DNA from 3 places in the Herminiimonas glaciei genome. Region 2 is predicted to be linked to each of the others. Evidence: predicted binding sites of a transcription regulator. Region 2 holds the regulator's gene; each other region holds the start of a gene.

Region 1 (9,900 bases), 480 kb from region 2:
CACCCGCCACCATGCAGGCAACAACTCCATCACATCCGTCCGCCCAAAACGATCATCGATCAGATGAATGAAGCCCTGGTCTTCTTGCGTGCGTATCACCCTGCCCGCCGCCTGCACCACTTTTTGCAAACCTGGATAAAGGTAGGTGTAGTCATAGCCTTTGCCAAAAATCGCATCCATACGCAGACGCATTTCTTCATTGATGGGATTCATTTGCGGCAGGCCGAGCGTGGCGACGAATGCGCCTATCAAGCGTTCGCCGGGCAAGTCCACACCTTCAGCAAACGCACCACCGAGCACGGCAAACCCTATGCCTTGCCCGCCATCAGTGAAACGCGCAAGGAAGTCCTGCTTTTCACTTTCACCCATGCCGCGTGATTGCTGCCAGATGGTGATGTCCGGATATTGTCCGGCAAATAAATCGACCACCTGCTTCAGGTAATCAAAACTGCTGAAGAAAGCCAGGTAATTGCCGGGAACATTGCCGTACTGCGTAGCGATCAATTTTGCGATGGGTGCCAGCGAGTGCGACCTGTGCTGGTAGCGGGTCGAGATGGTGCGTGCTATGCGTACCGACAGCTGCTGTGCCATGAATGGCGACTCTACATCTATCCACGCCGTGTCGTCCGGCAGTCCCAGCATGTCGGAATAGAAATGATGCGGCCCCAGCGTGGCGGAAAACAGTGTCGCCGAATGCGCAATGGCAAAACGTTGCTTGAGGAAAGGTGCCGGGACGATATTGCGTATGCATAGCGTGGCCTGTACGCGGTTGCCGGCTTGCGTGTCACGCGTGATATCAAACATCGAATGCTCGCCGAATACTTCGGCCAGTTTGGAGAATTGCATCGCATCGAAGTAAAAGCGCTGCAGCTCGGGACTGATGCTTTCCGGTTCTTCCGTCATCAAATCGGTGATATCGGTACCGGCCTGTTGCAAGGCAAACAGGAACTTCTCCGCAATCGAATGATAGACCTGGTAGGCGGCCTCCTGGTTTCGATACAGCTCATTCCATTGCCGATTCACCCGATCCAATACGGTTTTCAGCGCTTTCGGAGCTGACTTGCGTGCGTAGCGGAAGCTGCCTTGGTCCAGTTCGGCCGAATACATCTTGCGCGCACGTTCGACCATATTGTGTGCCTCATCCACCAGCACTGCGGCCCGCCATTCGTTTTCAGCTGTCAAACCATAGAGCATGGCGCTGATGTCGAAGTAGTAGTTGTAGTCGCCGACCACCACATCGCTCCAGCGCACCAATTCCTGGCTCAGGTAATAAGGACAAACCTGGTGTGCGAGTGCAATCGCGCGCAAGGATTGTTGGTCCAGCACGACTGCCTGTACTGCCGCCTGGCGCGCCGCCGCGACGCGATCATAAAAGCCTTTTGCCAATGGACAGGATTCGCCATGGCAGGCCTTGTCCGGATGCTCACACGCTTTATCACGTGCTACCAGTTCCAGTACACGTATTGGCAGCAGCGGGGCACCCTCTTCCCTGCCCGCCCGGATCAAATCTATCGAATCGAGCGCCAGGCTGCGACCCGGGGTCTTGGCGGCGAGGAAGAATATCTTGTCTATCTTTTGTCCGGGGCTGGCTTTCAACAAGGGGAAGATGGTCGCAACCGTTTTGCCGATGCCGGTCGGTGCCTGCGCCATCAAATGACGGCCGGACAAGACTGCCTTATAAACGGATTCAGCCAGATGACGCTGGCCGGGGCGGAACTCGGCGTGCGGAAACCTTAGTTCGGTCAACGCCTTGTCACGCGTCAATCGGTGCGCCGCTTCTTGCTCGGCCCAGACGATGAAACGTTCGCACAATTGGTCAAAGTGCAGCTCCAATGTTTGCGCCGAGTACTTCTCGGACAGCATTGTTTCCTTTTGCGTGCCGATATCGAAGTAGACCAAAGCAACGTTCATCTCCTTCAAGCCGCGTGACTGGCACAACAGCCATGCGTAGACCTTTACCTGCGACCAATGCAGGTGGCGATGGTTGTCCGGCATCGCATGCAAGTCACCGCGGTAAGTCTTGATTTCTTCGACGCGATTGTAGCCGGGGTCATAACCATCGGCGCGACCGCGTACACGCAATTGTTTATAGAGGCCGCTCAATGCGACTTCGGCTTCGTAATATTTGCCCCTCCGGGATACCACGGTGCCGTGGCCAGCGATACCTTGTTGTGCAGTCGGGGCCGGCGTAAAGCGCAAGTCCAGGTCACCTATCTTGGCGGTGAATTCGCACAAAGTGCGGACCGCAACGACATAGCTCACGCCGCCTGCTCCAACCACTGGACATAGGTCACCGCGACCGGCATTTGGTGTTCGATGCAGTAATTGAGCCAGCGGACCTGATTATCCTGCAAACGGTCACCCGGCCCTTTCACCTCCAGCATCCGGTATCGTTGTTCCTGCGGCCAGAATTGGATGAGGTCAGGCAAGCCGGAGCGATTCGCAGGAATATCGCGCAAGATGCGGGCAAAGTATTTCTTTAAATGTGCGGCAGGGATGCAATGCAAAGCCAGCTTCAGCAAGTCTTCATTGATCGTGCCCCAGAAAACGAAAGGTGACTGGATGCCCTCTTTCGCCGCAAAGGTGTCGGCTATGGTTTGCCGATAGCTGCCATCATCCAGTCGGGCCAGGCATTGATCGAAAATTTCCTGTCTCTTGTGCACAAAGTCAGCACTATGTAAATCCACCGGCCCTTGATGGAAAGGATGGAAAAATGCACCCGGCAAAGCAGCAAAAACCGCCGGCCAGCACAGCAAGCCAAACAATGAATTGATCAGCGTATTTTCGACGTAAAACACTGGCGCATCCGTGCTGGAAAGATGTTCCTGTACTGCTTGCTCAACCGAGATTGCCACTGCCGGGTATGGCAGGGTCAAGTCTTCAGCTTCGATCACGGGAGCTTTACCAGGCGCGAGTTTGGCGTGTCCGAGCTTGCGGCGCAAACGCGGCAACATGCGCAGCACGGCCTGATGTTCGGCCTCGCTTTCCGGTTGGCTCAGCGCAGCTTCCGCCAATTCCAGTGCTTCCCCTACCGCATCATTCTTTTCCAGTACGCGTATCGTCCTTGAACGCGCACCGGCATAGCTGCACTGACGATAGAGTTCCAGTGCAGAGTCCAGCTCCTGGCAGCGTTCATATTCCTGCGCGAAGCGGAACAGCAATTTATTGCGACGTCCTTCCAGCCAAAGGTTGGCATAAGGCGTCCTCGGGATATCCGGCACGATCTCATCCAGATAGTTGCCTTCATCAAAGCGTACCCGGCAGCGCTGCAGGTGCAGGTAGTCGTCTATATCCTGACGGCTACGAAAGCCGCGCGATGATTCCGAAAACTCGACCTGTTCATAGCGGTAGATGCCGAGATCCGACAACACGAACTCAGACCAGTCCTGGTACAGGTTACCGAAGAACATCAGGCGCAAACGTTCGCACAGCGCTGCAACCCGCACTTCATAAATGGATTCTGTAATATCCGGCGCCCACTGATTCAGTGGCCGGACTTCGGGAAAGGTGTGCTCCAGCTCTGCCTGCAAATCACTCTTGCGATTCAAGCTGCCGGCGCCGGTAATGCGGAATGCTCGTAGCAGTTCGGCTTTACGCAATAAGGCAAATAACTGCGCGATACTCAAGGGCGGGTTATGCCAGAGCCAATCCAGTTCGAGTAAAGGCCGGGCTGCGGCATCCGGACAAGCGATCTCGGCGTAGACCAGTTTGCCGGAGCGGAATACCTCCCCTTTGCGCATCACCATGCGTACCAGCAAGGCACGCGAGGCTTGCGGCAGGCGGGGAAACTGTTCGATGAAGCCGCGTTCTTCATCCGATAGCAAATCGCTGTAGCGCTGCCCTATCCAGTCAAGGACACGCTGGAAATTTTCCAAGTAATAGTAAGGATCAGGAAGCGTTGGAAGCATGGACAAAGCGGGACAACTTTTCGATAGGCTGTGGCTGGCAGCGGCAAAGCGCCTCATGCCTTGCACTGGATATAAACACAGTATATTGAAGCGTGTGGAAAATCACAATGCCCGGCTGCCAACTCCTGTTAACGCCTGCTGCCGTACGGAAACAGCTCCCTTAGTCCTACGCCCGTTGAAGCCGCTGTCTGATAGTCCCCACCAGCGTTGGGGTCTATATTCAGTTATCGATCTGACTATATGGATCGGATGACTATTCACCGTATCATTTTCCGAGGAGTTCCTATGCAAACGGTATCCAAACAAGCAAGCCCATCCGCACGTCCTGCCGTCAAAGGTGTGAGCAAGGCCCTGCCGGATGCAGTCGACCTCTTGGTCGACGATCACCAGCAAGTCAAAAAGCTGTTCAAGGAATATGAAAAACTGAGCAAAAAGAACGATACAAAAGGCAAAGTCGCCGTCGCCCAGAAAATCTGCGATGAATTGACCGTCCACACGCACATCGAAGAAGAAATCTTTTACCCGGCGCTACTGGAAGCGATGGGCGAAAAGGATATGAAGGACATGCTGGATGAAGCCGTGGTCGAGCACGCGACCTGTAAAGACTTGATCGCACAAATCCGCGACAGTGCCGGAACCCACCCGCTGTATGACGCCAAGGTGAAAGTCTTGAATGAATACATCGAGCATCACGTGAAGGAAGAAGAAACGGAAATGTTCCCCAAAGCGCGTAAATCGAAACTGGACCTGGACTTCTTCGGCATGATCATGAAAGACCGCAAGCAGGAATTAAAAAACAGCCTGAACTGAAGCTGAAACGGATACACCCGGGCGATAGCGAAGATCCATTGCTGCCTGCGTACTGCTTACGCTGGCCGCAGCCGGATCTCGCTATCGCTTTTTCATGTTCGATTTGCCGGCAGGGTCAGTCCCTCCCTTGTATAAACAGCAGGCAGGCTTTATTATCCAAGTAATTTCTTTGATATTTATCGCCATACTTGGGAGATGTTCATGCCTGTCACCAACACCGCCATTCCGGGCGCATCGCGATGAGCGCGGCCGATTCCATCTGGCTGTTCCAGGCGGTGCATGCTGCCGGCCTCAGTATCTGGCTATCAATCGCGGTCATCAATAACCTGCAAGCATTTCATGCTTCGGTCGCTGCCGTCGGCGGCACGATGGCCATGGCCCCGTTCCGCCAAGAACCGCGCATCGATATCCCGCTGCTAACGCGTGCAATCGATTCAGTTACCCTGCACCGCCTGGCCATGCTGCTGGTACTGGCCCTCCAAATCCTCGCGAGTGTGTCTGGCTGGATCGGCAGCTATGAATTGCTTGCCGCTGACGGCCTGCCTGGCGCACGTCCGTGGCTTAACTTGGCCTTATGCAGTTTTGCCGCCTTCATCTTTGCGATGCACCTGGGCGGTTTGTGGTTCGCCTATTGGATACGCCAGGGGGAACTGCAACTGACGCACATCAGTTTGCTACTCTGGGTGTTGGCAGCCTTCTTCCTGTTCAACTTCCCGTGGGCATAAGGAAAGTACAAAGCGATGCGTGAACGACTGGAAAAACTATTGGCCGAAGGCCGCGACAACGCCCTGCTCCGTTTCGGTCTCGGCAATGCCTGCCTGCAGGAAGATGATGCGGAAAGCGCAGTCATCCACCTGCAACAGGCAACGCAGCAAAACCCGGGCTACTCAGCAGCATGGAAGTTGTTGGGCGTCGCGCTACGCAAGCTGGAACGCCTCGACGAAGCGGAGCTGGCCTGGAATAGCGGCTTGAAAGTCGCGCAAGAGCAAGGTGACCTGCAGGCGGTGAAAGAAATGACTGTCTTCGTTAAACGCCTGCATAAGTTGAAGTGAAACCGGATTCAAAATTATGCAAGACACCCTGTCAATCAGTCCGGATTCTGGTATCACATTGCGTCCCTTGCAGTGGCCGCAAGATGGTGCGCGCCTGAAGGACTTTGATGCGTCGTATAGCAGCCCGGTTATCTATGAAGTGGCGCAAGATGGCATGGCATTTTCCTTGCAGCAGATTGTGCTGCCAGAGCCTTTTCTTAAATGCTATCCGATGGATGATATCGCTGAAGACGTGGCCGATGCTGATGCTTCCTGGGTGGCGGAAGATAGCGATGGCAAGTTGGCAGGCCTGGCGACGGTTGAATACCAAGAGTGGAATCACAGCCTGCTGATTAGCGGTATCTTTGTCACGCCGGCATATAAGCAAAAAGGCATAGGTCGGGCACTGCTTGGATTGATCGATGCTTTTGCCCGCAAAACCCCTGCTCGTTGCCTGCAACTGGAAACACAAAACACCAATGTGCCGGCGATTCATTTCTATCTGAAACAAGGCTTCCGCCTGTGCGGCATCAATACCGGTTTATACGATCCGGCGCAGGTGCATCCGCATGAAGCAGCCTTGTATTTCACGCGCGACCTGCAACGCGATTAAAATCCGTTTTAGTTCTATGCCAGGGACAATAGCGCCAAAGCGATGATGCCCGGAAGCGCCTGCACAAACAGTATCTTCCTGTTTGCAGTAATGGCACCAAAGATACCGGCCGCCACGACACAGCAGAGGAAGAATATCTTGATCGGGTCACCTGCCGCGCCGAGCCAGATACCCCAGATCAAACCGGCTGCGAGAAAGCCGTTGTACAGCCCCTGGTTCGCTGCCAGTACTTTGGAGTCTGCTGAAAATTCGGGCGTCAGGCCAAATGCCTTCCTGCCCTTGGGCGTGTCCCACAAAAACATTTCCAGGTACAAGATGTAGAGATGCAGGACAGCTACGAGTCCTGTTGCGATGACCGCTATCGTGTACATATTCTTGTCTCCTATGACAGTGTCAGCTAATGGGCAGGACCAAGGTCTAGCGCGTTGCAACGATGAACAAACGCGGAAACGGCAATAGCACCGTGCCGTCCTTCAAGGCCGGATAAGCATCGCGCAAGGCTTCCTCATAACGCTTAAGGTAGTCTTTTTGCTCTGCTTCATCCAAAGGTGCGAGATAAGGCCGCAGCCCGCTGCCTTTGAACCATTCGACGACATCCGCCGCCCCGCCCGGCAAGGCGTGGTAGTAGGTGGTGCGCCAGATATCGACACTCTTGCACAGCGGTCGTAATAATTCCTGATACCAGTTTGCATTATTGCGCGGTGAGCGGGATATGCCGGCCAGCTTGGCTGCCCATGCTCCCTCTGCTGCAATCTTGCGCATCAGTTGATGCGCCGGTTCGTCCAGGTTGTCCGGCGTCTGTACTGCAAGTACGCCACCTGGCAACAAATTATCGACCAGGCGCGGATACAGCGTCGCATGGTCGGGCACCCATTGCAAGGAAGCATTGGCAAAGATCAAATCAAATTTTTCCTCCGGCTGCCAATCCTGTGCGCCTATCGTTGTGAATGCTATACCGGGTAAACGCTTGCGTGCCGCATTGATCATATCGGCGGAACTATCGAGGGCGGAAACACGCGCGTCGGGAAAGCGTGCAATCAGTGCTTCAGTCGAGTTACCCGGGCCGCAACCGATATCGATCGCTGTGCCAACGCTGGCACGCGGGATTGCGTTGAGCAAATCCCTTACCGGCCTGGTCCGTTCATCTTCAAACGTGGCGTACTGCTTTGCATATTGCTGGGCCCAATTCATATAGCGCCTACCTTTCGTACAAATAAATCGGGCGAAATATGCATACACACATTTCGCCCGGGAGACTGCTTACCTGTTTATCTTTGCATCACAACGCCAAATCAGCCGCTTCACGTTTTGGTTGTGGCGCAGGAGCCGCTTGTGGCACCACCGTGCGATCAATCGCTGGCGGCGGTGTCAGTTGCAGGATCTGGCCGGTGCTCAGCCATTCCTGATAAACCTTGTCCGGCGAATCATTCAGCTTGGTACCGTAACTGGGAACGATTTGGCGGATTTTGCTTTGCCATGCCGGCGAAGCGACTTTATCCTTGAACACTTTTTTCAGTACGTCCAGCATGATAGGTGCGGCGGTCGATGCACCTGGCGAAGCACCCAGCAAGCCGGCTATGCTGCCGTCTTTTGATGCGACGACTTCGGTACCGAGTTTCAGTACACCGCCCTTGTCAGCGTCACGCTTGATGATTTGCACGCGTTGACCGGCTTGCCACAAACGCCAGTCTTCTTTCTTCGCATTCGGGAAATATTCCTGCAATGCTTTCAGGCGATCATCATCCGACAACATTAACTGACCGGCCAGGTATTCAACCAACGGGTACTCAGCCACACCGACTTTGACCATAGGCCAGACATTGTGCGTCGTCGTGCTGGTGATCAGGTCAAAGTAGGAACCTTCCTTCAGGAACTTGGTGGAGAACGTCGCGAATGGTCCAAACAGGATCACGCGCTTGCCATCCAGCACACGGGTATCCAGATGTGGCACCGACATCGGTGGCGCACCGACCGAGGCTTTACCATAGGCTTTGGCCAGGTGGCGTTCTGCAATCGCCGGGTTCTCTGTTACGAGGAAAGAGCCGCCGACCGGGAAGCCTGCATACTCATTGGCTTCCGGGATGCCGGATTTTTGCAGCAGGTGCAAGGCGCCACCACCGGCACCGATGAAGACGAACTTGGCATCGGTTTCGGTTTTAGTGCCATCCTTCAGGTTCTTGTACCCTATGCGCCATGTGCCATCCGCATTGCGTTTGATGTCTTGCACTTCGCTGGAAAGCTTGAGCGAGAAATTCGGCTTGGTTTGCAGGTTGGCGACGAATTGACGGGTGATTTCGCCAAAGTTGACGTCGGTACCGATAGGTGTCCAGGTTGCTGCGATTTTTTGGTTGGCCGGACGGCCTTCCATCATCAGCGGCACCCATTTCTTGATCTGTTCAGGATCTTCCGAATACTGCATGCCGCGGAACAAAGGGCTGGCTTGCAATGCATCGTAGCGTTTCTTCAGGTATTTGATATTTTCATCACCCCAGACAAAACTCATATGCGGCGTCGAGTTGATGAATGAGCGTGGATTTTTCAGGATGCCGTTCTTGACTTGCCAGGCCCAGAATTGGCGAGAGATCTGGAAGGCTTCATTGATTTCAATCGCTTTCACGATTTCGATCTTGCCATCCTTGGTTTCCGGTGTGTAGTTCAGTTCGGCCAGTGCCGAGTGTCCGGTACCGGCATTGTTCCAGCCATTCGAACTTTCCTTGGCGACGCCATCAAGGCGTTCAACCATTTCCATGCTCCAGCCCGGTTCAAGTTCATTGAGCCAGATGCCCAGCGTTGCACTCATGATGCCGCCGCCGATAAGCATGACATCAACTTTTTTAACCTCTGCTGCATGCAGCGGTGTGACAACGAGGGTGAAGATAAAGCCAAATATGGCGAGGTAATTTTTTTTAAACATTATCGAATCCCTTATTCTTTGCTTTTCATGTGTATGCAACGGTATTTGCTTACATGGATGGTCCACAGGACATGGTGTGAGCTGTGGAGTGCCGACTTGGTGAAGATTCAATACGGTGAAACGCGACCGCCAGTGATTGATACTGTGATCGTTTTGCCGCGGAGAAACTCATCGTGATAACGACCGCATGAATTTTACTCCTCCTTCCGTTTCCAGGCTGGATAGCTGATTTTCTTGCTTGTTTTCAGGCCTTACATTGCATTTTGACTGCTATAGTCCAGCCTGCCAGCGCCTGCCTTTCATGCAATTGCAATGTGCAGATCCCTGGTGCAAGGTAAAAGTTCAACTGAGAGCAATAAATGAAATTGAAGTTTCTGTTCCACCCCTTATTGGCCATGTCATGCCTGCTGCTGGCTACCGGTGCAGCGTCCGCCGCTCCCAGGGCCAAGCCCTTGCATCTGTATACCTTTGAAGATTGCCTGGTGGTCGGCATTAGCGATGGCGATACGCTCAAGGCACGCTGCGGCAAAACCGGTGCGTATGAAAAAATTACAGTCAGGCTGAGCGGCATCGACACACCGGAACGCAAACAGGCTTACGGCAATCGTGCGCGCAAGGCATTGA
Region 2 (9,900 bases):
GAGCAGCAAGCCGCCAAGGACGGATTGCTCTGCTTCTATCGAATGCGGGGGAACGCGAAGGGACTCTAATTGCGGATCGGCACGGGTGTTCATGGCGCGAATTATACCTGTTGCGAGGCTTCCCTTTAAGAAATCAGGCAATAAAAAAGCCGGGAAAACCCGGCTTTTTCTGGGCAACTGGTGCCCGTGTTACTTTAATACGACTTAAGCGTGATCGCCGATAACGGTGATCGTTACTTCCACGACTACGTCGGTGTGCAATGCAACTGCAACAACGTGATCGCCGGCAACTTTCAACGGACCGGTTGGCAGGCGAACCTGGGCTTTTTCAACTGCAAAGCCTTGTTTCGTCAACGCTTCAGCGATATCGGAGTTGGTAACGGAACCGAACAAACGGCCGTCAACACCCGATTTTTGCGTGATTTGAACGGTTTGACCGGTCAATTTCTCGCCTTGAGCTTGCGAAGCTGCCAGTTTGTCTGCAGCGATTTTTTCCAGTTCTGCGCGCTTGACTTCGAATTCAGCGACTGCAGCAGCGGTAGCACGGCGTGCTTTACGTTGTGGGATCAGGAAGTTACGTGCGTAACCGTCTTTGACTTTTACAACTTCACCGAGGTTGCCGAGATTAACGACTTTTTCCAACAGAATGACTTGCATGTTTTTCTCCTATATCAAGTCGTTAATTACGCGTTGTGCAGATCGGTGTACGGCAACAGCGCGAGGTAACGTGCGCGTTTGATTGCTGTATCAACCTGACGTTGATAGATAGCCTTGGTACCGGTCAGGCGTGCTGGCATGATTTTGCCGTTTTCCTGAACGAAGTCTTTCAAGGTGTCTACGTCTTTGTAATCAACTTGTTCTACGTGTGCAGCGGTGAAGCGGCAGAATTTTTTACGCTTGAACAAAGGGTTTTGTTGTTTGCGTTTTTCTTTGAGTTTGTTCTTGTCGAATTTTTTACCGAATGCCATTTTGGGCTCCTGTATCTAAATGTGGTTCTCGAAATCTGTGAGATGGAAAACAAGGCTTTTGCTGTTACGGCTCTTGCGTGCCAGAAATCCAGTGAACTGATATGTCCCGCCTAATTCGGCTTGATTGAATCGACCTGAAATTTCACCCGCGGCAATCGCGGCAATTTCAAACTCAACCAATCGTGGAACACCTGCTTCTATTTGTTGCGAACTGTGCAGCAAAACTGCTGACACTATCGGTACGCCTGCCGGGGTGTAGCGCAAAATTTCACGCTCGGCAATGGTCGCAATAAACTGAAGCTGATTCACTCTCCGTCTGGTAACGTCAAAGGGCTATTAGGCAGCAGGTGCCTCGGCGCGATGGCTCTTGGCAGCATCTTCCTTCTGCACAGCCTTCATCATTGGCGATGGTGCGGTTTCAGCCTTCTTCATTTTCACTGTCAGATGACGCAGAACGGCATCGTTGAATTTGAAGCCGGTTTCGATTTCAGCCAGCGTTTCGCCGTCACATTCGATGTTCAGGCAGACGTAGTGCGCTTTTGCCAATTTCTGGATCATGTACGCCATTTGACGACGGCCCCAGTCTTCGACACGGTGGATAACGCCGCCGCGTGCGGTGACGATACCTTTGTAGCGCTCGATCATTGCAGGCACTTGCTCGCTTTGATCCGGATGAACGATAAATACGATTTCATAATGACGCATGTAAGCTCCTTTTGGACGGATTGAAAATCGCCCACCTCGGCGTCAAGACGAGTGTGGGAAGAGGAAAACCCGCAATCATACGCGCAGAAGCAGGAAAACTCAACGCTTTCAGGCATTTATCGGCGCAATACCGCATGAATACGTGGCAATTTCTGTCGAAACCACATAAATCAGCTTGCGTTTAGGCATGTACTGTATAAAAATACAGACTGTTCATACGAACAGTTTACGGTCGTCACATGTACGAACCACAACAAAACAGGCCAAGGCAATGATCAAACTGACAGCACGCCAGGAACAAATCCTGAATTTGATACGCGATGCGATCGAAAATACCGGTTTCCCGCCGACCCGTGCCGAAATTGCAACAGAACTCGGTTTCCGCTCGGCCAATGCGGCGGAAGAACATTTGCAGGCACTGGCACGCAAGGGCGCGATCGAAATTTCGCCCGGCACCTCGCGCGGCATCCGCCTGCGTGACATGGGCAATGGCGATGAACGCTTCCCGGGCCGCCAGATGGCATTGCCACACCCGGCACTGATGCAACTCAGCCTGCCGCTGGTCGGTCGCGTGGCCGCCGGCTCGCCTATCCTGGCGCAGGAACATATAGAAGCGACCTACGATGTGGATCGTTCGCTGTTCTCGGCCAAACCCGATTTCCTGCTGAAAGTGCGCGGCATGTCGATGCGCGACGCCGGCATCCTCGACGGTGACCTGCTGGCAGTCAAGAAAATCGATACCGCGAAAAACGGCCAGATCGTAGTCGCCCGCCTGGGTGAAGAAGTCACGGTCAAGCGCTACAAGAAATCCGGCTCATTGATTGAATTGCTGCCGGAGAACCCGGACTTCGAACCGATACGGGTCGACCTCGCACACGATGAGTTTGCGCTGGAAGGCCTGGCGGTCGGCCTGATGCGTACCTGGAACTGAGGCTAGCGCCTTAGTCCTTGTTCTTCTGCTCCAGTATCTGCTTGGCGATGCCACGCAGGATATTGACCTCTTCCGTTTCCAGCTGGGTACGGGAAAACAGGCGCTTCAAACGTGGCATCAGCTTCTTCGGATTATTCGCATCGAGGAAGTCGATTGCCACCAGCGCCTGCTCCAGATGCGCATACATGCCATCGATCTGCGCCATGCTCGCCGCCTCCCCCTGGAAGCCAATATCGGTGACGGCACGCGTTTCCCCTACCGCCGCCATGCGCGCTTCATAAGCCAATACCTGTACCGCTTGCGCCAGGTTCAGCGATGAATAGTCCGGATTCGCCGGGATATTGATCAGCACATTGCACTTTTCGACGATTTCATTCGGCAAGCCGAAACGTTCGTTGCCAAACACCACTGCTGCGCGCAAACCGCTCTCCTCCACCAGACGCGTCGCCAATGCACGTGGCGAAATCACCGGTGGGGAGAATTCGCGCAGGCGGGCCGTCACTGCTGCTGCGAAGTTGCAATCGAGCAGTGCCTCCTCTATCGAACTGACGATGCGGGCCGACTGCAGGATATCCTGCGCGCCACTGGCAAAGGCCACCGCTTCCTCTTGCAGCGCCGCATCCGGGAAGCGCGGATTCACCAGTACCAGTTCGGTAAAACCCATGTTTTTGATGGCGCGCGCCGTCGCCCCGATATTGCCGGGACGGCTGGTTTCCACCAGGACAAAACGAAGTCGATTGAAAAGAGGCGTGTCGGTTTGTGGCTGCATCATTTAAAATAGCGGCATTGCGCGGTAGGATTCATGTCAGAAATGGCAACTCTATACCGCATCGCTCATTAATTTCAATTTAGGTGGTTCTGCTCGCCCTGCGGCGTGAGGACCGCCATTTTAACGGAAACTCTATGCATCCCATGCTTAATACGGCGGTCAAAGCTGCTCGCCGCGGCGCTGCCATTATCAATCGCGCGTCCTTCGATCTGGACCGTATCAAGGTCACCGAAAAAAAGCCTAACGACTTTGTCACCGAAGTCGACCAGGCCGCCGAGCAGGCGATCATAGATGTTTTGAAATCCGCCTACCCCGACCACGCCATCCTCGCCGAAGAATCCGGCGCTTCGGCCAACCTGCACGACGAAAACGACAACGTCTGGATCATCGATCCACTCGACGGCACCACCAACTTCATCCATGGCTTCCCGCAATATTGCGTATCGATCGCGCTGCAACAACGTGGCCAGATCACGCAAGCGGTAGTCTACGATCCGACCCGCAATGACTTGTTCACCGCGACCAAAGGCGCAGGCGCTTACCTGAATGAAAAGCGTATCCGCGTCACCAAGCGCGACAAGATTTCCGACGCGCTGATCGGCACCGGCTTCCCGTTCCGCGCCGGCGACGACATCGATGAATACATGAAGATGTTCAAGATCATGACGCAAAGCTGCGCCGGCCTGCGTCGCCCTGGTTCCGCTGCACTGGACCTGGCTTATGTCGCTTGTGGTCGTCTGGATGGCTTCTTTGAAAAAGGTTTGCAGCCTTGGGATATGGCCGCCGGCTCCTTGCTGATCACTGAATCCGGCGGCATCATGGGTACCTTCGCCGGTGAATCCGATTACCTGTACAAGGGTGATGTACTGGCCGGCACACCAAAAGTATTCGCACAAATGGTTTCGCTGCTGAGCCCGTTCGCCAAGTAATTCCAGTCACACCACAAAGGGAAATATCCGCCTGCTGCATTGCAGGCAGATATTTCCCTTTTGTTTTTCAGCCTGGTCTCGCCAAGTAATCCCCGGCGCAAGAGCCACTGCTGTTATACTCGCTGCACACGGCATACCTCCAGTCACCTTGCCGCTGTCTCGCGACTTCCGCACCCCAATCCCCGTTTGCCTGCGACTGGCGCCCATTGCGGCGACAGGCCGATAATTTTCTATTGAGTATCCATGTCTTTTACTGACCTCGGCCTGGCCGAAGGAATTGTTCGCGCCGTTACCGAAAGCGGTTATACCAACCCTACCCCGATTCAGGCGCAAGCCATCCCTGCCGTATTGGCAGGCGGCGATCTGCTGGCCGGCGCACAAACCGGCACCGGCAAAACCGCCGGCTTCACGCTGCCGATTTTGCATCGCCTCGCAACCAGCGGCACGCCGCACGCGTCCGCTTCCGCGCAACGTCCTATCCGTGCACTGGTGTTGACACCGACCCGTGAACTGGCAGCGCAAGTCGAAGAAAGCGTACGCACTTACGGCAAATACCTGAACCTGAACTCGGCCGTGATCTTCGGCGGCGTCGGCATCAACCCGCAAATCAAAATGCTCAAGCATGGCGTGGATATCCTGGTCGCAACACCAGGCCGCCTGCTCGATCACATGCAACAAGGCACGGTCAACCTGAACCACATCCAGATCCTGGTATTGGATGAAGCTGATCGCATGCTGGATATGGGCTTCATCAAGGACATCCGCCGCGTGCTCGCAGCCTTGCCGAAGAATCGCCAAAACCTGCTGTTCTCCGCCACCTTCTCGAATGAAATCAAGGCGCTGGCAGATGGCTTGCTGAACTCGCCTGCGACCATAGAAGTCGCACGTCGCAATTCGACGGTGGAAATCATTGAACAAAAAATCCATCCGGTCGATCGCGACAAGAAACACCCGATGCTGGCGCACCTGATCAAGAGCAATAACTGGTCGCAAGTACTGGTCTTTACGCGCACCAAGCACGGCGCGAATAAACTGGTTGAGCAACTGGAAAAAGACGGCATCAGCGGCATGGCGATCCACGGCAACAAGAGCCAGTCGGCCCGTACCCGTGCCTTGAGCGAATTCAAGGATGGCAGCCTGCAGGTCCTGGTCGCCACCGATATCGCCGCACGTGGTATCGATATCGATCAATTGCCGCACGTCGTCAACTATGACTTGCCGAATGTGCCGGAAGATTATGTACACCGTATCGGCCGTACCGGTCGTGCCGGTGCTACCGGTGAAGCGGTGTCGCTGGTATGCGTCGATGAACTGGAAATGTTGAAGGACATTGAAAAGCTGATCAAGCGCAAATTGCCGTCGGAAGTGATTCCCGGCTTTGAGCCTGACCTGAATGCAAAGCCACAGCCTATCCAGCGCCGCAGCAACGATGCGCCAGGTCGTCGCCCGCAAGGCCAGGGCCGCAACGCCCCAGCTAAATCAGGCAAGGCACCGGCACCGAAACCGAACGGCCCGTCACGCGGCGGCTTCGGTGGCAACTCGAATGCACGTCCGGCTGCACCACACCGCTCGGGCGGGCGCGGACGTTAATCCGCCGTACTTCAGCCGGGATCCATCTTCTGCATGGGTTCCGGCAGTTTCTTCCTGCAGCATCCTGAACCACGCCCTTCCCTAAGCAGGCATGTCCCGCTTGCCGCCTGCGGCAATTTGCAGGATATCCAGCGTTTCCCTGAACACCTGATCAAGTAACTGCCCTTCGGCAATATCCGGCGCGAGCGCGGCCCAATCGGCCTGCACACCGGCCATCAAATCCGCAGTCTTCACTTGCTGGTCCGCGTCCAGTCGCTGGATCAGCAGGATGAGCAAATAGCGCATTGCCCCCAGTCGCGCTGCAAGGTCTGGTTCACTACGGCTTGTTGCATCCATTGCATACATCCTGCGGGAAAGTAAAACCCCATCATACCGAAAGCGGAAACACGCTTGTACGGCGCGGCTTTGCGTCCATCCAGTTGATTTTGACGCATTTAAAATTTATCATGTTTGCTCTTGCTCACGCCCTCCCGGGTTAATGCCACGCTGCTTCAGCGGATGCCCTGCAAGCAATCCCCAATTATCATCAGGAACAAATACGATGGATTACGCAATTGATTTCCCGCCAGTCACGACTTTACCCGTGAACGGGAGTGACAAGCCGTTCCCGGTCGGACGCATCTACTGCGTCGGTCGCAATTACGCCGAACACGCGCGTGAAATGGGCCATGACCCGGACCGTGAACCGCCGTTTTTCTTCATGAAGCCGGCCGATGCAATCGCCGCCAATCACGCCACCATTCCCTATCCGCAACTGACCCAGGACTTGCACCACGAGATCGAAATGATCGTCGCAATCGGTCGCGGCGGTGCCGACATCCCGGTCGAGCAAGCGCTCGATCACGTATTCGGCTATGGCGTAGGCCTCGACATGACACGCCGCGACATCCAGGGTGTAGCGAAAAAAATGGGCCGTCCATGGGAAATGGGCAAAGCCTTTGATAACTCCGCACCCTGCACCGGCATTACTCCGGTAACGCAAATTGGTCATCCGGACAAAGGCGCAGTCTGGCTCAAGATCAACGGCGAACTGAAACAAAAGGGCGACCTGGCCGACTTGATCTGGAATGTGCCGGAAACCATTTCCTACCTGTCGAACATGATCACACTGCGTGCCGGCGACCTGATCATGTCAGGTACGCCGGCCGGCGTCGGCCCGGTACAGCGCGGCGATAAACTGGTGGGCCATGTGGACGGACTGGAAGAACTTGTCATTACATACGTCTGAGCGAAACGATAAAACGGCTGGTCATTAACGACCGGCCGTTTTCCCTCGTGCGAAATCTCTCGATATCCCGGCGCAAACGCCGATATTCCCGATGTGCGCTGCCGCATTCTCGTACAATGATCAACCTGCGGAATTCAGGAAGTCTTGGCGCTACAGCTAGCCCGATACGCTCTTCAAAAGTTCCGGTGTTTGCATCACCAGCATCGGATCGCATTTACATGACAGCCAGCATATGAAAACCATCAAGCCTCAAACACCTGAGGGCAACGAAAAACATACTCCGATGATGCAGCAATACCTGCGCATCAAAGCCGAGTACCCGACCACCCTGGTGTTTTATCGGATGGGCGATTTTTACGAATTGTTTTTCGACGATGCGGAAAAAGCTTCGCGCCTGCTCGGCATCACGCTGACCCAGCGCGGTGCATCCAATGGCAACCCGATCAAAATGGCCGGCGTACCCTTCCATGCGGTAGATCAGTATTTAGCCAAACTGGTGAAGCTCGGTGAATCGATTGCCATCTGTGAACAGATAGGCGACCCGGCCACCAGCAAAGGCCCGGTTGAGCGCAAGGTGTTGCGCGTGATCACCCCCGGCACCCTGACCGATTCCGACCTGTTGCCGGAGAAATCCGAGCAGCCTTTGCTCGCACTCTACAGCACCACGCAACGCAAAACCGCCACCATCGGGCTGGCATGGCTATCGATGGCCAGCGGTGCCTTGAAGCTGATGGAATTTGCGACGGATGCGGAAAATACCGATGTACGCCTGAAACATGAACTGGAACGCATTGCGCCGGCCGAAATTTTATTGCCTGGCAGCGTCAACGATTTGTTCAGCGAATTTGCGCTGGCCAAAAACACGACCGTCCCCGACTGGCATTTCGATATCGCACACGGCACCAAGGCTTTGTACGAACAATTGAATGTCGGCACGCTGACCGGCTTTGGCGCAGAGAACCTTAGCGCAGCGATAGGTGCTGCCGGTGCCTTGTTGCGCTATGCACAGTCCACACAAGGCAAGGGCTTGCAACATGTGCGCACGCTGACCGTAGAAACCGAAAATGAATTCATCGGCCTCGATGCCGCCACCCGCCGCAACCTCGAACTGACCGAAACCATACGTGGGCAGGATGCGAATGCCGCGACCTTATTCTCGCTGCTCGATCACTGCCGCACCGCGATGGGCTCACGCCTGTTGCGTCACTGGCTGCACCATGCGCGACGCGATCAAAGCGTGGCGATGGCGCGTCATACCGCCATCAATGCCTTGATGCATGCCGATGCCTGCAGCGGGCTGGCGTCGACACTGGCATCGGTACCCGATGTCGAACGCATCACCACGCGCATCGCGCTGATGTCGGCGCGTCCACGCGACCTGGCCGGCATGCGCGGCGGCTTGCAACAACTGCCTTCGCTGCGCGCCTATGTATCGATGTGCAACGCCGATGCACCATTGCTGAAGACCATACACGAGGCGCTCGCAACACCCGGCGATTGCCTGGACCTGGTGGAACGCGCAATTGCGATGGAACCCGCTGCGATGGTGCGCGATGGCGGCGTGATTGCACGCGGCTTCGATGCCGAGCTGGATGAGCTGCGTGGCCTGTCGGAAAACGCCGGGCAATTCCTGATCGATCTGGAAACACGCGAGCGCGCGCGTACCGGCATCAACAACCTGCGCGTTGAATACAACAAGGTGCATGGCTTCTACATCGAAGTCACGCACGGCCAGACCGACAAGGTACCGGACGACTATCGTCGGCGCCAGACGCTGAAGAATGCCGAACGCTACATCACGCCGGAACTGAAAGCGTTTGAAGACAAGGCACTGTCAGCGCAAGAGCGCGCACTGACGCGGGAAAAATATTTGTATGAGCAGGTGCTGCAGCAAATGACGCAGCATATCCCTACACTGCAAAACATCGCCCATGCGCTGGCACAGCTGGATACCCTGGTTGCACTGACCGAACATGCATTGCGCCACAACTGGTGTGCTCCGCAATTGGTCAGCGAGCCGACGATCACGATAGAGCAAGGACGCCACCCGGTCGTCGAAAATCATATCGAACGCTTTATCGCCAACGATTGTCTGCTTTCCAGCGAATGCAAGCTCTTGCTGATCACCGGCCCGAACATGGGTGGTAAATCGACGTATATGCGTCAGGTGGCCCTGATCACCCTGCTTGCTTATGTCGGCAGCTTCGTGCCGGCCAGCAGCGCTGTAATTGGCCCTATTGATCGTATCTTCACGCGTATCGGCGCGGCCGATGACCTGGCCGGTGGCCGTTCGACCTTCATGGTCGAAATGACCGAGTCGGCCGCCATCCTGAATGGTGCGACCGAGAACTCTTTGGTACTGATGGATGAAGTCGGGCGCGGCACGTCCACCTTTGACGGCCTGGCGCTGGCGTGGGCGATCGCCAAGCACCTGATAGACAACACCAGGAGCTTTACGCTATTCGCCACCCACTATTTCGAACTGACACAGTTGCCGGAAATCCACCCTACTGCCGCCAACGTTCATTTGTCGGCAGTGGAACATAAAGACAGTATTGTGTTCTTACATGCAGTACAGGCCGGCCCGGCTTCGCAAAGCTACGGTTTGCAGGTGGCACAACTGGCAGGCGTACCACAACCGGTGATACGCGCAGCACGCAAACACCTGGCATTGCTGGAAGCCAATTCGATGCAGGCAACGCCACAGTTCGATTTGTTCGCCGGCGGCGGTAGCGCTACTACAGTTGAAAGCGCAGCTGAACCACAGCAGGCATCTGCAG
Region 3 (9,900 bases), 1.6 Mb from region 2:
CCAACCACAGCAGCGTTCGCTCCGCTCATGGCAGCTCGAGCAATAGCACGGGTACGCAATGTGCTCCAAAATGGGAGCATACCATAAACCAACAAAATTCCCGGCAATAGTAATGCGACTAAGGCAATTATTGCTCCAACAAAACCGTTCGGTGCCGGTCCAACTAGGGCCCCAAGATAGGCAGCAAATGTAAATAGAGGTCCAGGTACAGCCTGCGCTATACCGTAACCAGCCAAGAAGGCCTCGTTCGTTACCCAACCTGGTGCAACCACCTCTGCCTGTAACAGCGGCAAGACGACATGCCCACCTCCAAATACAAACGCTCCCGAACGATAAAAAGCATCGAAAAGTGCTACTCCCTGGTTTTGCGTAGCAGCGACAGCAATGGGAAGCAGCAAGAGGAGGAGGACGAAAACAACAAGTGCCACTACGCCACCCCGTTTTGAAACGGGGAAATGCAAATCTCTACAATTAGAAGATGCTTGTCCTCTGCACAACCAGAGACCCGAAACTGCGCCAAGCAAGATAGCAGCAATCTGTCCATATGGTCCGACAAAAAGAATAACGATAGCTATTGCAGCAAGAGCAATAGCAGCACGTTCGCGGTCAGGTGTGAGCGTTCGTGCCATTCCCCAAATTGCCTGCGCCACCACGGCAACTGCAACTAACTTTAGCCCATGAAGAAAACCTTCCGCAACTGGCCCAGTGAATGACATCGCGCCAAAAGCAAAAAAAAACAATATCAAGGCAGAGGGCATAGTGAATGCAAGCCAAGCAGCGAAACCACCACATAGGCCATTGCCTCGCAATACGCCTAAAGCAAATCCGACTTGGCTAGAGGCTGGCCCCGGCAGAAACTGACAAAGCGCGACAAGGTCTGCATATGCAGATTCTGATAGCCAATTTCGTCTTACTACAAATTCGTCACGGAAGTAACCGAGATGTGCGATGGGACCACCGAAAGAAGTCAATCCCAATCGTAAAAATACCCAAAATATCACCCATGTACTTTCTCGGACAGGAACTTCATTCTTAGCTGATACTGTCATACCCTGTCTCGCAAAAAATTATCAACATACTATTTTTAATTTTCATTTCAAAGTTGAATAATGATTGTCCGCTTTGGGCCGATAAAGACCCCTGTTGACATGAACCAAGGCATGCGATTTGTGCAGCGTTAGCCGCCACAAACAAAGTTAGATTATTTGCTCGCCATGAACGAAGCTACGATTGCATTGGCGTGGCCATGTCCCAGCTGACACTCAGACTTAAGATAATTGACAAGCTCCATGTGCTTGAGCAGACCTGCTTCATTCAGTATATTCATGCAATGTGCGATAGGTTTACCTTATTTCTTTTCGATAGACGGGAAATAGGAAGCGGGTCCATTAACTGCTTCTTGATGGTTCATGCCTCTCCTTTATGGTTACTGCGCTAGCGAGGATTGTCTGAATGTTATGAGCACCAAGCTGCAAGTTTATTCGAAGTTTTTGGTCAGACTAAAGTCCGCTTCTGGCCGGTAGCAGACGTCGCCCTCCACCCGTAAGCGGACATAAGGAATTTACTTGTCTTAATATTAACTTATGTTAACTTATGCCGAAAAATATTAGTTATGTTTTCCAGCATAAGTTTCCATAAGTTTTGCAAATGTGAATGAAACGGCAAGTGTCATTGACCCAAATTATCGTATGGTTTCGCATTGTTTTCTGGTCGAAACAGGCCGGCACTCCATAATCCAAGGGTTAATATGCGAACCGGACACCAGCGGAGAGGGAATCCTTCAATGCAACGTCGCAAGTAGTCAGTGCAAACCACATTGAATCGCATGGCCCGTCCCCAATCTGCATAACCTTTAGTGTGTTGCATTCACCGATTGAAATCGCCGCCCTAAGCAACCATTGCGCCTTCCATAGAATCATCCCTATTCAATCATCCGATTCAGCGCGCACCAACCTATGGTCTAGGTTCTCTTGGCATAAATATCTGAAAATATAATTTTTATAGGCTCAGATGTGTCTATTAAAGCCGGGGCCATTCAGTCCTCCGAATGATTAACTATCGCAAATGCTTTGAATCTCTGTAACTTTTGAAATAAGTGCAATTTATCGTAAGCCTTAGCATGACTTCTATCAAGTAATGCCAGCGTCTGAACAGCTGACGTAACCATGTTTAACAAGTTTGCAACAAAAATGCCACAGTGAGCTAGAAACAGAACAAGAATGACTAATTCTGTTCAGTTTCATGTTTCAAACCTGACCCAATTTCGACATTAAATTATAAAAATAACAAAAGTAAAAAATTACCTTAATTTAGTTTGTTCTTGTAACTAATACTTTAAATCTAAACCAGTACCCGCAGACTTTTCTGCGTTGTAGATGAAGCTGTTAGTTCAGCTCCTGAATATTCAATATTGGAAGGCAATCTGCAAAATCTTCATGCATGCGTCGGACCGGTTGCATGTTTTCTGTATAGCCCGACAAGATTGAAGCTAACTGCGCGCCAATGGCAACCACCGCGTTTGAATTACGCACTCCTTCATATACCAGCTTGACTTGCCTACCCGTTGGTCACTCTTTTTATATAGTGGTTATTAATCTCATTAGGTAAGAACCAATTAAACATTACAAGACTCTTAAATAGTATGTGCGCAAACTACACTCCTACAAGAGCAGAACGGCTTGAAGCTTTGTTAGTGACTTCGGTCAACGAACCGTTTTCATTCAAGTACGAATGCTACCCAGGCAATCTAGCACCGTTAATTCGGAACGCCGAGGGACTGCCGGAAGATTCAGGATTTGAGCGCCAACTCGACTATGGGATGTTTGGAGTTGTTCCGCCATGGGCTGACCTTAAGCTAGCACGCTCAACATACAATGCTAGGACAGAAACGGTCGCGACCAAACCATCATTCCGCTCGGCTTGGAAACGACAACAATTTTGTGCCATACCTGTCGATAATTTTTTTGAACCAAACTACGAGTCTGGTAAGCCGGTTCGTTGGCAAATAGAACATGTAGATGGAAAGCCATTGTGCGTGGCAGGGCTTTGGGAATGGCGACCTAACGGAGGACCCGACGATAGGCCGCTGATTAGCTTTACGATGCTAACCATTAATGCAGATGACCACCCTCTTATGCGACGTTTTCACAAGCCGGGCGATGAAAAGCGCATGATTGTCTTGCTCGATTTTGACGAAGTCGATGCATGGCTGCAAAGCCCCCTTGAAAACGCTCCTGAATTTTTTAAGCAGTACGACGCTGAAAAACTGACCGCAGTCGCCGCACCAAAAGCCGCGCGCGCAAAGAAAACACCTGTCCAGAATGCAGAAGAGGCGTTTGAGGATAGATTCTTATTCTAAACAGCTCGCTATTTGCAGATAGCAATCTCGTTCCAATCCGTTGTGTAATGCGGGCTTTTATTGTCTGCTCGCATACCCCAGCTACGACGCGCACCATCGTTTGATATTTTCAGCATGCCACGACCATACTTGGCATTGATAGCATCCATTGTCGCCATCAATTCGGTATTGCCACTCTCATCCTGGCAAGCAAAAAGGTCGGTCTGAACAATATGGTCAGGACCTATCTCACCCAAGATGACGCCGGCTTTTTTGTATTCGTAGCCTTCTTTAAAAATACTCTTCAAACCCTCAGATGCATACCCAGCGATTTTCATCGAGTCTGCAGATGCGACCGGCAGTGGAATGGCGATGGTTGGATTGTATTGAGGACGGTCTTCTCTGAATCGGTCGGTCAAGATGAATACCTGAAGAAGGCCCGCTATAGACTTCTGCGCACGCAATTTGCCGGTAGCGTTTGTCACAAAATGGGTAATGGCGTCAGCCAAATCTTCTATCAGAACCACAGGATGTCCAAAAGAACGGCTGGAGACGATTTGCTGTTTCGCGCTACCGACTTCTTCTATTTCTATGCATTGCTCACCCCGCAATTCCCGAATCGTTTTCTCCATCACCACACCAAACATGGCCCGCATTGATGCGGTGTCTGCATCGCGTAGCTGAAGAACGGTATCAATACCAATGCTCTGTAGCTTTGTAGAGAGCTTGCGACCAATGCCCCACACGTCACCTACCTCTAAATGCGACAACACATTTTCCTGCTGAGCGGCGGTAAGGATGTTGTAATTAAAAACACCTTTCGATTTGGGATGCTTCTTTGCGACATTGTTAGCGAGCTTGGCTAACGTCTTGGATGGTCCGATGCCTACACAGACGACCAAACCAGTACATTTGTTGACTCGGGCTCGCATTGAATAAGCCCGTTCTCGGATATCAGTAAACCCTGTTAGGTCCAAAAAGCATTCATCAATGGAGTAGATTTCTTGGATGGGTGAATAGCCGCCCAAAATACTCATGAGCCGGTTGCTCATATCCGCGTACAAAGCGTAATTTGATGAGAAGGCAACGATGCCATGCTTTGCTGCTAATTTTTTCAACTCGAACCAAGGCACACCCATCTTGATGCCAAGCGCTTTTGCTTCCGCTGAGCGCGCCACAACGCAGCCATCGTTATTTGACAACACGACAATGACCTTGCGGTCGCGCTCTAGGTCGGGCCTGAATATCTGCTCGCAACGGCAATAGAAATTATTGGCATCAATGAGCGCAATATTGTTCTCATGCTTTTGCATTTCGCTTCTTTGACGGCTTGAAGTGAATACGAAAACTGGCGGTAACAACGCCCCAAATAAGTAGCTCCTGACCATCCTGCATTTCAATCGGTGGGAAGTCAGTATTTTCAGATAATAATTTAATGACCCGCCCACGCTTAAAAAGCCGCTTCACCGTGAACTCCCCATCTAATGCAGCAAGGACGATAAGCCCGTGCGCTGGGTCGACGGATTTATCAACAAGAATCACATCACCATCGTAAATGCCGGCACCGCGCATCGACTCACCTGCTACGCGAAAATGAAAAGTTGCATCGGGGTTAATAATGAGCAATTCAGCTAAATCGATACGCTTTTGCACATGGTCTGCAGCCGGACTGGGGAAGCCGGCTTGCACGGCATAGTCGAATAAAGCAACTGTGACCGAATTAATGGGGAGTGGTAAAGGTGGACGCGATTCCATAGCATTTTTAACTGTAAATATATACAGTATTATGAACCACGGTTCTTACAATGAAAAGCGGCAATAATCCTCTAGCCATCTTTTGACGTTAGCAAATTTAGCTTGTTAAGTGAGTGTGGTTAGCAAAATAAGGTTGTCAAAATTTGGTTCTTTTACCGATAACTCTACTTAACTCGTTGATTTTACGTATCTCGAGTTAGCAGGTTCAAGTTGTTCCCACACTTACGAACGTAAGGCCGGCGTTTGGCTCAATAAAAGCGGGAAATTGCTGATTAATAGCAAGCAGTTGTGGACTGCCGAAGGCGACATTCTCGAACACGGCATTCACGATGGTCGAATTTATTCGGCTAGCGGAAGTGTTGGATTTGATATGACAACGCCTAAAGCCACGAATGACGATGTCCAAAAAGTGCTCAATGCATTTGGCGGTATCAATTGGCGCCAAGAGCTAGGGGCGGAATTATTGCTTGGATGGATTGGGGTGGCCACGATGGCGGTTGTATTTCGCCGACGCCCACACATGCTCTTAACGGGCGGTGCAGGTATCGGAAAATCGACCGTTTTAGAAATGGCGAAATGGCTGCTGGGTCCCATGGCTTTTTCATGCACAGGGCCACAAACAATGGCAGCATTTTATCAAGCGCTTGGTGGCACTTCACGTGCAGTAATCTTGGACGAGTTTGAAGCAGACCCGTCCAGGCGCCATGCGCAAGACACCCTGGAAATTGCCCGGATGTCTTATAGCTTGCAGGAAGGCGATGAAGGTATTGTTCGCGGCACCCAAAATGGAGCTGCCAAAAGCTATGCATTTTATTCGCCGTTTCTGGCGGCAGGCATTAGTCCGGGAAAGATGCAACCCGCGGACCTCACCCGCTGGGTTGTTCTGGAGGCATTGTCTCGCAAGGGTGATGCTCCACAACTGAACGAAAGCGAGGCTAGAGAAATCGGCCCTCGTCTTGCGCGTCTTTTTGTTTCACGCTGGAATATGTTTCAGGCATCAGAAAAGGTTGTACGCGAGTGCATCCTGGCTGCTGGTGGTGACGGTCGCATGGCCGATACTGTTGGCACGTTGTTGGCGTCTTACTGGACATTTGCGTCAAACCGGCCAGCAACGGCTGACGATGCAAATGTGCTCGTTGAAATGCTCAATATCAAAGCACGCATTGAGCTCCATTCGGAGACTGATGAAAAACGATGCCTGGATTCGTTGATGTCCAAGGTTATGCCCTTCAAAATGATAGAGGGGCAGTATCTGGTTACACGCCCAATGTCGATTGCTCAAGCAATTGAAAAAGTGTGTGAGGACCCGACGGGTAATCTTGAAATCACATCACGACTGTCGCAACTAGGCATGCGTGTGGTGCAGCAAAACGGCAAATGGCGTTTCATTATCGCCAATAGCCCAGAGCACCAAGAACTTCGTCGGCTTTTCAGTGGAACCAAATGGTCTACTGGAGGATGGGCAGTCGTTTTGCGACGTCTGCCTGGTGGTGAGGAAAGCACCCAACGAATAGGCGCAGGTTTTGGCGCCGCGAAAGTAACGGTTTTTGATGTGCCGGCAGACCTTTTGCCGGCAAATGATGAGGGTGAAGATTTGTTAGCTGCGTAAGCAGTTGGTTCGGCGCGGGTTCTTCGGAATCCGCGCCATTTTTTTACCTGTTACCTTTGTTACCTTGTTACCTGATATCCGGAGCAAATAGAACGTTTAAATTTGTTGTGAAGACGGTTTGCTCCAGCGTTCAATTAAACCGGGAACGCTGACTCCCTTCTGGTACTTTGAGTGATATTTTGCAAGCATTCGGTTGATGGCAAGCCTGCTTGGCACATACCATGCAGCAAACGCTTCAAATATTCCCGGTGCCAACCAGGCCGTCGGTGGATATTCGGCAGCCTGCACCTCCTGACGTAGCCGCCCCATGAATTCCACAAATTGTTCTGGTGACTCACCTGCATCATGAGAAACTTCACACCAGATGGACAAGCCGTCCGGCCAATTATCTTCAAGGCATGCACGAAGTAACAGAAGCTGCACGAGCTGTGACTCGCTCGTGAACATCAGTTTTCCAGGATAGGTTGCCAAAGGAATTAAGTACGGGTCGTTTGCCCCATTGTAGGCATCCCATGCTCCATACATCAATGAAGCAAGCCGCAACCATTCTTGTGCATCAAGACCACCTACACTTTCACCAGCCTGTGCGATGTTGATAATTTCCTCAAACGTCAACGTGCCCTTGGCACGATTGACCCGCTGCGTGAACATTGCAAGATTCGCAACCGCATATGTGCCCTCGTTTATCAGCCGGTCAACAGAAGCGTTTGTAGGATGTTGGCCTGCGAATGAAAACGGTTTCAACGAAACAAGGCAATAGTCACCCGTTATGGTACGCAGTACCTGGCTCGTTACTGCACTATCTACCAAATAACCTCGTTTGATAGCATTCAAACGAAGGCCAAACCGCTTCTTTTCGAAGTAATCATGAATCGCTATCTTCGAGCCACTGTAGCTTTTGTACGCGTCAATGAATGCCGCTGGCGCACGCATATCCTGCCGCAAATTAGCAGCAGCGTATTCACGTCCTAATGCAGCGGCTTCATCATTGATGCATAAATTGTTACTTGAGAATGCGCTCTTTTGGATTTCCAACATTTTTCTGATTAAAATTATTTCAAAGGGAAGATTATGCATTTGTTCGAGATGTAGCGCCTCTTCTCAAACTCACATCCGGAAACACGGTAGAAGGCATGTCTTGGATATGAAATCCAAAGTCCCGCACGCTTAACTTGTCTAAAGTAGTGCCGCGTATTCCATGCGTAAAATCAGCAGAGGGTTTCTGGGCATTCAGCAAAGCCGGTCGTTCATTAGCCGAACTACACTTGAACTATGAAACAGTAGCCATGTACCCAGCGACTGTTATCCCCGAATCACCTTCAAGCACATCCCTACTTTCCGAACAAAATTTCAACTCGTGCAATTGATATAGCTTTCTGGTTTATACGATTTCTTCTATCTGATGATTTTTATCCTGTAGCTATACAACTTTGAGACTCATTTCAAGGGTCTACAAAGAGGAAATATGCAATCAGCAAAAAATAGGTCAGGGAATTCAGGCATTTATCTAGCGCGTTTAATGTCGCCAGAGGAAGTAACGGAGGCAACGGGGGTAACACAAATACCCAGTGAAATTAGAAATGGTTGGGCGCTGTGTGGGGACATGCCTGAAGGTTTATGGAAAGTGATGCAAAACCAGACGGAACGGATTGGATTTCGTGTAAGCGCTTTTACGACACCAAATAGTAGGGGGTATGCAATATTCACCGTTCAGATTCGCGACTATCAAATTAGATTTTTGCTTCAGATGGGTTGGCTGAAACACACGCAATTTTTTGAGACGGGCGCACGTGATGGCATTTATGTTTCCCTAGGACGCGATGGTGGAGACCATGCTCTGGTGCAAAAATTTCATATCCAACAGCATGAGTTGGAACCGCTTTCAGCAATGTCGAAACTGTGTCTTACCTCAGATTTAAACACTGAGTTACCAGAATTGAAATTAGCAACGCAAGGGGCATTTGCTACAGATACCATTCCAAGCGCCATGCCAGGACAATGGGTTAAACATGTGACGTTGAATGTAGTTTTGCCGTGACACAAACAGCATTAAGTTTCGGGGGTTTTTGAAAGGAAAAAATGAAAGAATTAAAACTTTTAGCAAATCATAGGTATCTTCTTAAATACGAGAAATCTCAAAAAAATCTAGCAATTATTGAAGCAAAATCAATTCTTCAAGCAAAAGCTAGGGCACTGCAGTTATCGGAGACAACAAACTTGATTGAAAAAAATGAAAAGATTGAAGTTGTGGAAGTCAGTACAGCTATGCAACTGCCTACTTTTCTTGATGCTTATTTTATTTTGTTTAATGAATCTGCCATTTCAACTAAACATTAAATTTTGATTCAGGCCCGCTTCGGCGGGCCTTTTCTTGCTTTTTTGTTTTGGACATAACTCTTATCCAAGGGTAGGAGTAAAAGGGTGGAAGGTGGAGAAGTTTCGTGCAGGACAAAACACTCCCCTACAAAAGTAGGTTCTTCGTGTTTAATCCTTGCTATGGAAGTATGGAGCCAGCCATCGCTTGGACATCTGAGTCGTGCAAATACGCTCAGACACAGACAGACTTAAAGAAGATATGCCTTCCCCCGCTCCCCCTCTATCTGCAACACCCAGGGTCACGTCCAGAGCACCCGCTTGACGTGTAAATTTCGTTGGCCGCGGTGGTCGTGTATCCCCCCTCCTCCAACAAAAAGTATATACAAAGCTGTTTATACCTTTGAATAAAAAAGACGAGCTCAAGGCTCGCCTTTTCAAATCAAAAACACTATCTGCCAGTATTAAGGCTGCTTTTTTCAGCAGTCTCATTTTTATGATGTATATCAGCAGCACATTTCAGCCAGCGCAACATCGTTGGCAGTTCATCTAATCTCAGTACATCATGTCCTGTAACCTCACCGTAAAACATGACCATCGCTTGCTTTGCTTCAAAGGGAAGTTGATGCAAATTGCACGGTAATATTTGGCGCATTTGTGGGTCATCTTGAAGCTGACGTAATCCTCGCTCGATAATTTCCTCTTTACTCTCTCTGCGATTAGCGAAATCAGATAACGGTATAGAACCGCAAATCAGCTTCACGACAATCGTCGGAACCCCCAAATACTTGCCGCAGGCTTCTGCCATATTTTGACTAATCTGAGCAGGCTTACGTATACCTGTTCGGAGTTGATTGATATATCCATACGTGACGCCTAGTTCACG

Evidence for each region. Region 2 encodes LexA, which represses DNA repair genes until DNA is damaged. Its sites were predicted from a motif close to ACTGTATNNNNATACAGT; they were not measured.
Region 1: ACFQPC_RS05275 (VRR-NUC domain-containing protein) is a predicted target of LexA. The motif match lies at 3,973-3,990, and genes of this name have one in related genera.
Region 3: ACFQPC_RS00320 (LexA family protein) is a predicted target of LexA. The motif match lies at 5,103-5,120, and genes of this name have one in related genera.

Annotation. Positions count from the first base shown of each region.
Region 1 covers NZ_JBHTBU010000001.1:1,199,558-1,209,457, forward strand. The annotation lists gene ACFQPC_RS05270 (ATP-dependent DNA helicase) at 1-2,262, opposite strand, end outside; gene ACFQPC_RS05275 (VRR-NUC domain-containing protein) at 2,259-3,908, opposite strand; gene ACFQPC_RS05280 (hemerythrin domain-containing protein) at 4,194-4,718, shown strand; gene ACFQPC_RS05285 (DUF2165 family protein) at 4,958-5,443, shown strand; gene ACFQPC_RS05290 (tetratricopeptide repeat protein) at 5,459-5,770, shown strand; gene ACFQPC_RS05295 (GNAT family N-acetyltransferase) at 5,787-6,362, shown strand; gene ACFQPC_RS05300 (DUF1304 domain-containing protein) at 6,377-6,733, opposite strand; gene tam (trans-aconitate 2-methyltransferase) at 6,780-7,553, opposite strand; gene mqo (malate dehydrogenase (quinone)) at 7,642-9,276, opposite strand; gene ACFQPC_RS05315 (thermonuclease family protein) at 9,636-9,900, shown strand, end outside.
Region 2 covers NZ_JBHTBU010000001.1:1,683,553-1,693,452, forward strand. The annotation lists gene ACFQPC_RS07540 (replicative DNA helicase) at 1-93, opposite strand, end outside; gene rplI (50S ribosomal protein L9) at 205-657, opposite strand; gene rpsR (30S ribosomal protein S18) at 684-968, opposite strand; gene priB (primosomal replication protein N) at 984-1,277, opposite strand; gene rpsF (30S ribosomal protein S6) at 1,305-1,673, opposite strand; gene lexA (transcriptional repressor LexA) at 1,945-2,604, shown strand; gene ACFQPC_RS07570 (RNA methyltransferase) at 2,615-3,376, opposite strand; gene ACFQPC_RS07575 (inositol monophosphatase family protein) at 3,508-4,302, shown strand; gene ACFQPC_RS07580 (DEAD/DEAH box helicase) at 4,546-5,892, shown strand; gene ACFQPC_RS07585 (hypothetical protein) at 5,974-6,228, opposite strand; gene ACFQPC_RS07590 (fumarylacetoacetate hydrolase family protein) at 6,434-7,120, shown strand; gene mutS (DNA mismatch repair protein MutS) at 7,353-9,900, shown strand, end outside.
Region 3 covers NZ_JBHTBU010000001.1:64,908-74,807, reverse strand. The annotation lists gene chrA (chromate efflux transporter) at 1-1,049, opposite strand, end outside; gene ACFQPC_RS00340 (DUF4287 domain-containing protein) at 1,202-1,339, opposite strand; partial or broken gene ACFQPC_RS00335 (DUF6988 family protein) at 2,385-2,549, opposite strand; gene ACFQPC_RS00330 (SOS response-associated peptidase) at 2,642-3,358, shown strand; gene ACFQPC_RS00325 (Y-family DNA polymerase) at 3,367-4,650, opposite strand; gene ACFQPC_RS00320 (LexA family protein) at 4,637-5,092, opposite strand; gene ACFQPC_RS00315 (hypothetical protein) at 5,358-6,701, shown strand; gene ACFQPC_RS00310 (hypothetical protein) at 6,798-7,778, opposite strand; gene ACFQPC_RS00305 (type ISP restriction/modification enzyme) at 7,874-8,068, shown strand; gene ACFQPC_RS00300 (hypothetical protein) at 8,167-8,739, shown strand; gene ACFQPC_RS00295 (hypothetical protein) at 8,781-9,038, shown strand; gene ACFQPC_RS00290 (hypothetical protein) at 9,466-9,900, opposite strand, start outside.